Bernardetia sp. MNP-M8: one gene and its partner. The protein of the gene in region 1 interacts with the protein of each later gene in a pairwise test. Links are inferred from orthologs where the notes say so. Each region holds a gene or a part of one and is shown on either strand. Other genes may lie near its edges. The genes, in order: uvrB and uvrA.

What was found.
Region 2: the proteins of uvrB (region 1) and uvrA interact in binary tests that used the Escherichia coli proteins (3 or more experiments, as listed by UniProt). The link is inferred for Bernardetia sp. MNP-M8 from one-to-one orthologs.

What each region holds. Positions count from the first base shown.
Region 1 is NZ_CP147012.1:594,724-597,980, reverse strand. The notes cover bases 10-2,934. They hold uvrB (excinuclease ABC subunit UvrB), read left to right. Parts: upstream 10-419; coding sequence 420-2,450; downstream 2,451-2,934. Other genes in these bases: V9L04_RS02590 (TonB-dependent receptor), read left to right, coding at 2,566-2,934; bshB1 (bacillithiol biosynthesis deacetylase BshB1), read left to right, coding at 10-140. Also shown: more of bshB1, read left to right, coding at 1-9; more of V9L04_RS02590, read left to right, coding at 2,935-3,257. UniProt on the Escherichia coli protein: The UvrABC repair system catalyzes the recognition and processing of DNA lesions. A damage recognition complex composed of 2 UvrA and 2 UvrB subunits scans DNA for abnormalities.
Region 2 is NZ_CP147012.1:3,773,385-3,777,232, reverse strand. Bases 333-3,848 are described here. They hold uvrA (excinuclease ABC subunit UvrA), read right to left. Parts: upstream 3,461-3,848; coding sequence 533-3,460; downstream 333-532. Other genes in these bases: V9L04_RS15305 (hypothetical protein), read left to right, coding at 3,803-3,848; V9L04_RS15310 (hypothetical protein), read left to right, coding at 3,643-3,768; V9L04_RS15320 (hypothetical protein), read right to left, coding at 333-513. Outside these bases: more of V9L04_RS15320, read right to left, coding at 1-332. UniProt on the Escherichia coli protein: The UvrABC repair system catalyzes the recognition and processing of DNA lesions. UvrA is an ATPase and a DNA-binding protein. A damage recognition complex composed of 2 UvrA and 2 UvrB subunits scans DNA for abnormalities.

The DNA of each region.
Region 1 (3,257 bases):
CATTTATTTCTTCGCCTCGTTTTGTGCAGTTTTTGGAAGCACGAGCAAAAGAGTTTGGACAAGCTATTCAAGTAAATTATGGCGAAGGTTTTATCAAAACGGCACAACTTGGAGTAAAAGACATTACAGATTTAATATAGCTTTGTGAATTTCTACTAGGTCAAATGCACGAAATTTTATTTGTCAGAGTAATATCAATTTACAAAGTGAATAACTAGTATGATTTGCTTTAATTAAATAGACACAGAAAAATTTTGTGCATTTGTCTTACCTTTCAAAATAATTTCTCCAAAATTCAAAAAACATTTTCGTATTAGTTAGTTATCTTTGTTTAGATTAATCAGAAATTTTAGAGAGTTTCGAAGAAACAAAAAAAGAAATTTACTGATAACTGTTTACTGATAACTGAAGACTCAAATATGAATTTCCGTATAGATTCTCCCTACAAACCAACAGGCGATCAACCAAAAGCCATTGCTGCTTTAGTAAAAGGCATCGAAGAAGGTGAAGACTTTCAAGTGCTTTTGGGTGTAACAGGCTCAGGTAAAACATTTACGATGGCAAATGTCATTGAAAAACTTGGTCGTCCGACACTGATTATTAGTCATAATAAAACCTTGGCAGCTCAGCTTTACGGAGAATTTAAACAATTTTTTCCTGATAATGCAGTCGAATATTTTATTTCTTATTATGATTATTATCAGCCAGAAGCCTATATTTCGGCATCAGATACCTATATCGAAAAAGATTTAGCAATCAATCAAGATATTGAAAAACTAAGATTGAGTACAACAGCATCTCTTCTGTCTGGACGAAAAGATGTAATCGTAATTGCTTCTGTTTCTTGTATTTATGGTTTGGGAAATCCGAATGAGTTTGCAGAAAACAGCTTGAAAATAAGTACAGGCGACCAAATTTCTCTCAATGCCTTTTTATTGGATTTGGTAGCCATTATGTATAGCCGAAGCGAAGAAGAATTTGCACGAGGAACATTCAGAGTAAAAGGAGATACCGTCGATATTTATCCTGCGTATGCTGATATTGCATACCGAATTTACTTTTGGGGAGATGAAATAGAGGCAATTCAGCGCATAGATCCAGTTTCGGGAAAGAAAATCAATGATGAAGATTATATGCTTTTGTTTGCTGCTAGTTTGTTTGTAACGAGCAAAGACACTATTACAAGAGCGATGGAAGAAATAGAAATTGACTTAGAAGACAGAATCCGTTTTTATGAAAATGACGGACGTTTTGAAGAAGCTGCTCGTGTAAAAGAACGCACCGAATCGGATTTGGAAATGATGAAAGAGTTAGGTTATTGTTCTGGAATTGAGAATTATTCACGCTATTTTGATAATCGTAAGGCTGGCGAACGTTCATTTTGTTTGTTAGATTATTTCCCAAAAGATTTTTTATTGATAATTGATGAGAGCCACGTAACTGTTCCACAAATTCGTGCGATGTGGGGAGGCGACCGTTCTCGTAAAATTTCGCTTGTTGATCATGGTTTTAGACTTCCTGCTGCGCTTGATAATCGTCCACTTACTTTCAATGAATTTGAATCGATGATTGACCAAGCTGTTTTTGTTACAGCTACTCCTGCTGATTATGAATTGCAAAAAAGTGAAGGCGTTATTGTAGAACAGATTATCCGACCTACTGGGCTTCTTGATCCACTTATTGAGGTGCGTCCGACACGCACACAAATCGACGACCTTTTGAATGAAATTGATAAAACGATAGCCAATGGAGAACGTGCTTTAGTTACCACAATTACCAAAAGAATGGCAGAAGAACTCAGTCGTTATTTTGAGCAGCTACAAATGAAAGTACGTTATATTCACTCTGACGTAAAGATTTTGGATAGAATAGAAATTATTCGTGAACTTCGTTTGGGTGTAATTGATGTTTTGATTGGAGTAAATATGTTACGTGAAGGATTGGATTTGCCAGAAGTTTCTTTGGTGGCTATTTTAGATGCAGATAAAGAAGGATTTTTGAGAAACGAACGTTCGCTTATTCAGACTATCGGACGTGCTGCTCGTAACTCAAACGGTCATGTGGTTATGTATGCTGACAAAATTACCCCTTCAATGCGCCTTTCGATTGATGAGACAAACCGTCGTCGTAAAATTCAACAAGAATACAACGAAGCCAATGGAATTACACCAACAACTGTTTTCAAATCTAAGGAAGCTATTATGCAACAAACTTCGGTTGCAGATGCTAAATCATTACCAAAAGAATTCTATGAAGAATCTAAAATGACTATCGTTATTGACCCAGTTATTAAGGGAATGAATATAAAAGAACTATCGAAAGTAATTGACCAAACCAAACGAAAAATGGAAACGGCAGCCAAAGAACTCAATTTTATGGAAGCTGCACGACTGCGTGATGAATGGCAAGAATTACAGAATTTGAGAGAGGAAAAAGTGAAGGCAGAGTAAGCTAATAAAAATAATTAACAAGATTTAAATAAATACAAAGGTAGGGTAAGTACGGTTTGTATGCGTCGTTTGAGTAAAGAAAGTTTCTTAATTCACTCAAATTTAAAACGCAACAATGAAAACACTACAAAATAAATCAAATAATAAGAAAACTAATTTTGCTGCTTTTTACAAAACTGCAATTCATTCATTTTTCAATTTATCAAAATTTACACTACTCACTCTTTTTTCTTTATTTTTAATTGATAAGGCAAATAGCCAAACACTTACACAAACTATCAGTGGAAAAATTTTGGAAGAGGGAACTGGACAACCTGTACCTTTCGCTAATGTAATTATATTAGATATAGAACCTCTAATGGGAGTGACTACAGATAGTGCAGGAAATTTCAAAATCAAAAATGTTCCTATTGGTCGTCATATTTTGCAGGTAAGTTATGTGAGTTTTCAAACTCGTCAGATGGAAGTGATTGTCAATTCAGTCAATGAAACTGTTGTTGAAATGCGTTTGAAAGATGATGGTTTTGAATTGGAAGGAGTCGTCATTACAGCACAAGAAGAACATGGAACACCACAAAATGCAATGATTTTATCAGGAGGAAGAACCCTAAGCATGGAAGAAGCCCGTCGTTATGCAGGTGGATTTGATGACCCTGCTCGTTTGGCTTCTGCTTTTGCAGGTGTAGCAACTAGCGAAATAGACAATAATGGTGTAGTTGTGCGTGGAAATAGCCCAAAGGGAATGCTTTGGCGTATAGAGGGTGTAGAAATTCCGAACCCTAATCATTTTGCTGATTTAGAAACGTT
Region 2 (3,848 bases), 3.2 Mb from region 1 along the record:
ACTATTCTTTCTAAAGTCATAACCAATAGAACTGTGTGGTAAATCATATACGTTTCCATCAATAACATCTACTATCGCTCCATGAACACAAGGCGCACCACACCCCCAAGTAATTAGTGAATAATGCCCTGCAAAATTAGTCCCTTCACTTTTATAACCTTGGGTTAGCATTGTTTTATATTGCCTAGCAATCAGATTACTTTTATAATTAATTGCTGCTTGATTTGCTTTGTATTTTTTTGAAACTTCAAAATCTTCAAACCAAATGAAAGGATTGAATTTTAATTTATGAAAGTAGATTTTATCCTTGTCAATTGTGGTATCTCCTACAATTTCAAAATCATCACTCTTGTAAATTACACCAGAAACCTCCCATTTATTCTTTTTAGGTTTCAATTTTTCGTTACTGACTATAACACTGTCTTTTGAATCGTTTTCTATGACAGAAGAATTATTTTCAGTTTGACAAGACACAATAAAGCACACCAATAAAAATAGAGCAATGCGTATCATATTTTTTTAGTTTAAAAACCTACTTCAATTCCTCTCTCAAAAACTTAGCTGTATAACTTTTCTTATTTTTGGCTACTTTTTCAGGAGTTCCTTCTACTAGAATCTGTCCACCTGCTGCGCCTCCTTCTAAACCTAAATCTATAATCCAATCAGCTACCTTAATTACATCTAAGTTGTGTTCGATGACCAAAACAGTATTTCCTTTTCCTACCAATTTATCCAAAACATCTAGTAAAAACTGAACATCTTTAAAGTGCAAACCTGTTGTAGGTTCATCAAGAATATAAAACGTTTTTCCTGTGTCTTTTTTCGAAAGTTCGCTTGAAAGTTTTACTCGTTGTGCTTCTCCACCTGAAAGAGTTGTGGCATGTTGTCCTAAAGTAATATAACCCAAACCAACATCATTGAGCGTTTTGATTCTGCGTAAAATATTAGGCTGATTAGCAAAAAACTCTGATGCTTCTTCTACACTCATATCTAAAACATCGGCAATAGATTTTCCTTTAAAACGAATTTCTAAAGTTTCTCTGTTGTAGCGTTTTCCTTTACACATCGGACATTCTACATGAACATCTGGCAAAAAGTCCATTTCTATAAGTTTGCGTCCTGCACCTTCACACTCTTCACAACGTCCACCTTTTACATTAAACGAAAATCTCCCTGGTTTGTAACCTCTAACTTTTGCCTCTGGAAGCTGTGTAAACAAAGCACGAATATCTGTAAAAACACCTGTATAAGTAGCAGGATTTGAGCGAGGAGTACGACCAATAGGAGACTGATCGACTTCAATAACCTTATCAATATTCTTTAAACCTTCAATTTCTTTATACTCTAAAGGCGTTTTGACTCCTCTGTAAATATGTTTGTTCAGAATTGGATAAAGCGTGTCATGAATCAATGTAGATTTTCCAGAACCTGAAACGCCTGTAATACAAATCAGTTTGCCCAATGGAAAATGTGCTGTAACATTTCTCAAATTATTTCCTATCGCACCTTTCAAAACCAGCTCTTTGTCGTTTCCTTTTCTGCGTTCTGTCGGAACTTCTATGCGTTTTTGATTATTTAGATATTGCGCTGTTGTGCTATTTCCCTTCAAAAATTCGGTTGGCGTTCCTGCTTCTACCACTCGTCCTCCATGTCTTCCTGCACCTGGTCCTATGTCTATCAAATAATCGGCTGCCAACATCATATCTTTATCATGTTCGACAACAATTACTGTATTTCCCAAATCACGCAAATCTTGTAACGCCTTTATCAGTTTTACATTATCTCTTGAATGAAGTCCTATACTTGGCTCATCCAAAATATACAAAACTCCGACAAGTTGAGTTCCGATTTGAGTTGCCAAACGAATACGTTGTGCTTCTCCACCTGAAAGCGTTCTTACAGGTCGATCAAGGGTTAGATAATCCAAACCCACATCCAACAAAAATCCGATTCGTTTTCTAATTTCTTTCAAGATTTCGGCAGCAATAATATTTTGTCTTGCTTCCAAACGGCTTTCAATGTTTTCAAAAAATTCTCCTAACTGATTGATGTCTTTTTGAGCTAATTCAGATATATTTTTGTCTGCAATTTTGAAATATAAAGATTCTTTTTTGAGCCTTGCTCCATCACAATCTGGACAAACTGTAATGGTCAAATAATCTTGTAAACTTGATTGTTGTTTCGAACTTCCACTTTCTAATTGATATTTTTCTAAATAATCGATGACACCTTCAAATTCACTGTTCCATGTTCTGTCAGAAGACTTGGCTTTTACTTTTACAATTTCTTTCGAACCATAAAGTATTTTTTGTTGGATTTTCTTATCAATTTCTTTCCAAATAGTCGTAATATTTACCTTTTGACTTTTCATAAAGGCAGCCAATTTCTTAAAAAAATACGTATCACGGTATTCTCCCAAAGGCGCAATCGCTCCTCTACTAATACTTAATGTTTCATCTGGAATAATAGACTCTTCAGTAAGCTGTTCGATTTTGCCCAAACCATTACAGGTCTGACACATTCCATAAGGCGAATTGAACGAAAAAATATTTGGTGCTGGTTCGTCATACGCAATTCCTGTAGTGGGACACATCAAAAAACGAGAGAAAAAACGAGCTTTCGTACTCTCATGTTCTTGAACCATCACAATTCCATTACCTACTTTCATAGCCGTTTTGAGTGATGCCATGATTCGCTTTTCATCATCTTTGGTAACAATAATTCTGTCCACAACTACCTCAATATCGTGCGTTTTGTAACGGTCAGTTTGCATTTTGGGAACAAGTTCCATTATTTCTCCATCAATTCTAACTTTTGTATAACCACTTTTACGAAGCTGTACAAAAAGCTCTCTATAATGTCCTTTACGTCCTTTTACAACTGGCGCAAGAAGCACCAATTTTTTATCTTTATAATCTTCAAAAATTATCTCTAAAATCTGTTCTTCTGTTTGGCGAATCATTCGTTCACCTGTATTGTACGAATAGGCAATACCTGCACGAGCATAAAGCAAGCGCATAAAATCGTAAATTTCTGTTGTCGTTCCTACCGTTGAGCGTGGATTTTTGGAAGTCGTTTTTTGTTCGATGCTAATTACTGGACTCAAGCCATTAATTTTATCCACATCTGGACGCTCCAAGTTTCCCAAAAAAGAACGTGCATACGCCGAAAAACTCTCCATATAACGACGCTGCCCCTCTGCATAAATGGTATCAAAGGCAAGCGACGATTTTCCACTTCCACTAATCCCAGTAATGACAATGAGTTGCTGACGAGGAAAAGAAATATCAATATCTTTCAAATTATGCTCTCTTGCTCCAAAAATCTCTATAAAATCGGTTGTGTTAGGATGATTTCCATTCGAATGAATAGAATCTACAACTGTTTTAGTTTGTTCTGTTTTGCTTTTTGATTGTTTTGTCGTCTTACTTTTGTTTTTTTTGGGAGTAGCTGATGCCATAATTATATTCTAGGGAAGTAAATTTCTATATTATTTTTTACGCTAAACAAAGGTAACAAATTTATAGCCTTTTGGTTAGAATTTTAGCAAGATTTGGGTTTGTGAGGGTAGGTTTTTCGTTAATTTGAAAGAAAGGTTATAAATTTACTTTTGTAATCAATAGAACTAACTGTATAAAAATTATGAAATCACTTGAAGAAAATTTTACTGGAAATGAAAAAGATATAGCTACCAATTTTGAACGAAAAAAAACGATAATTCTTCTAAATACATTTTCATTGAATATATTGATAGAGTTAATCACATAAATATAACTTTCATAAATTACTTTTTAATAAAAATATGACAAATTCAATTACAATTCTTTCAAACAGTCCTATTTTACAAG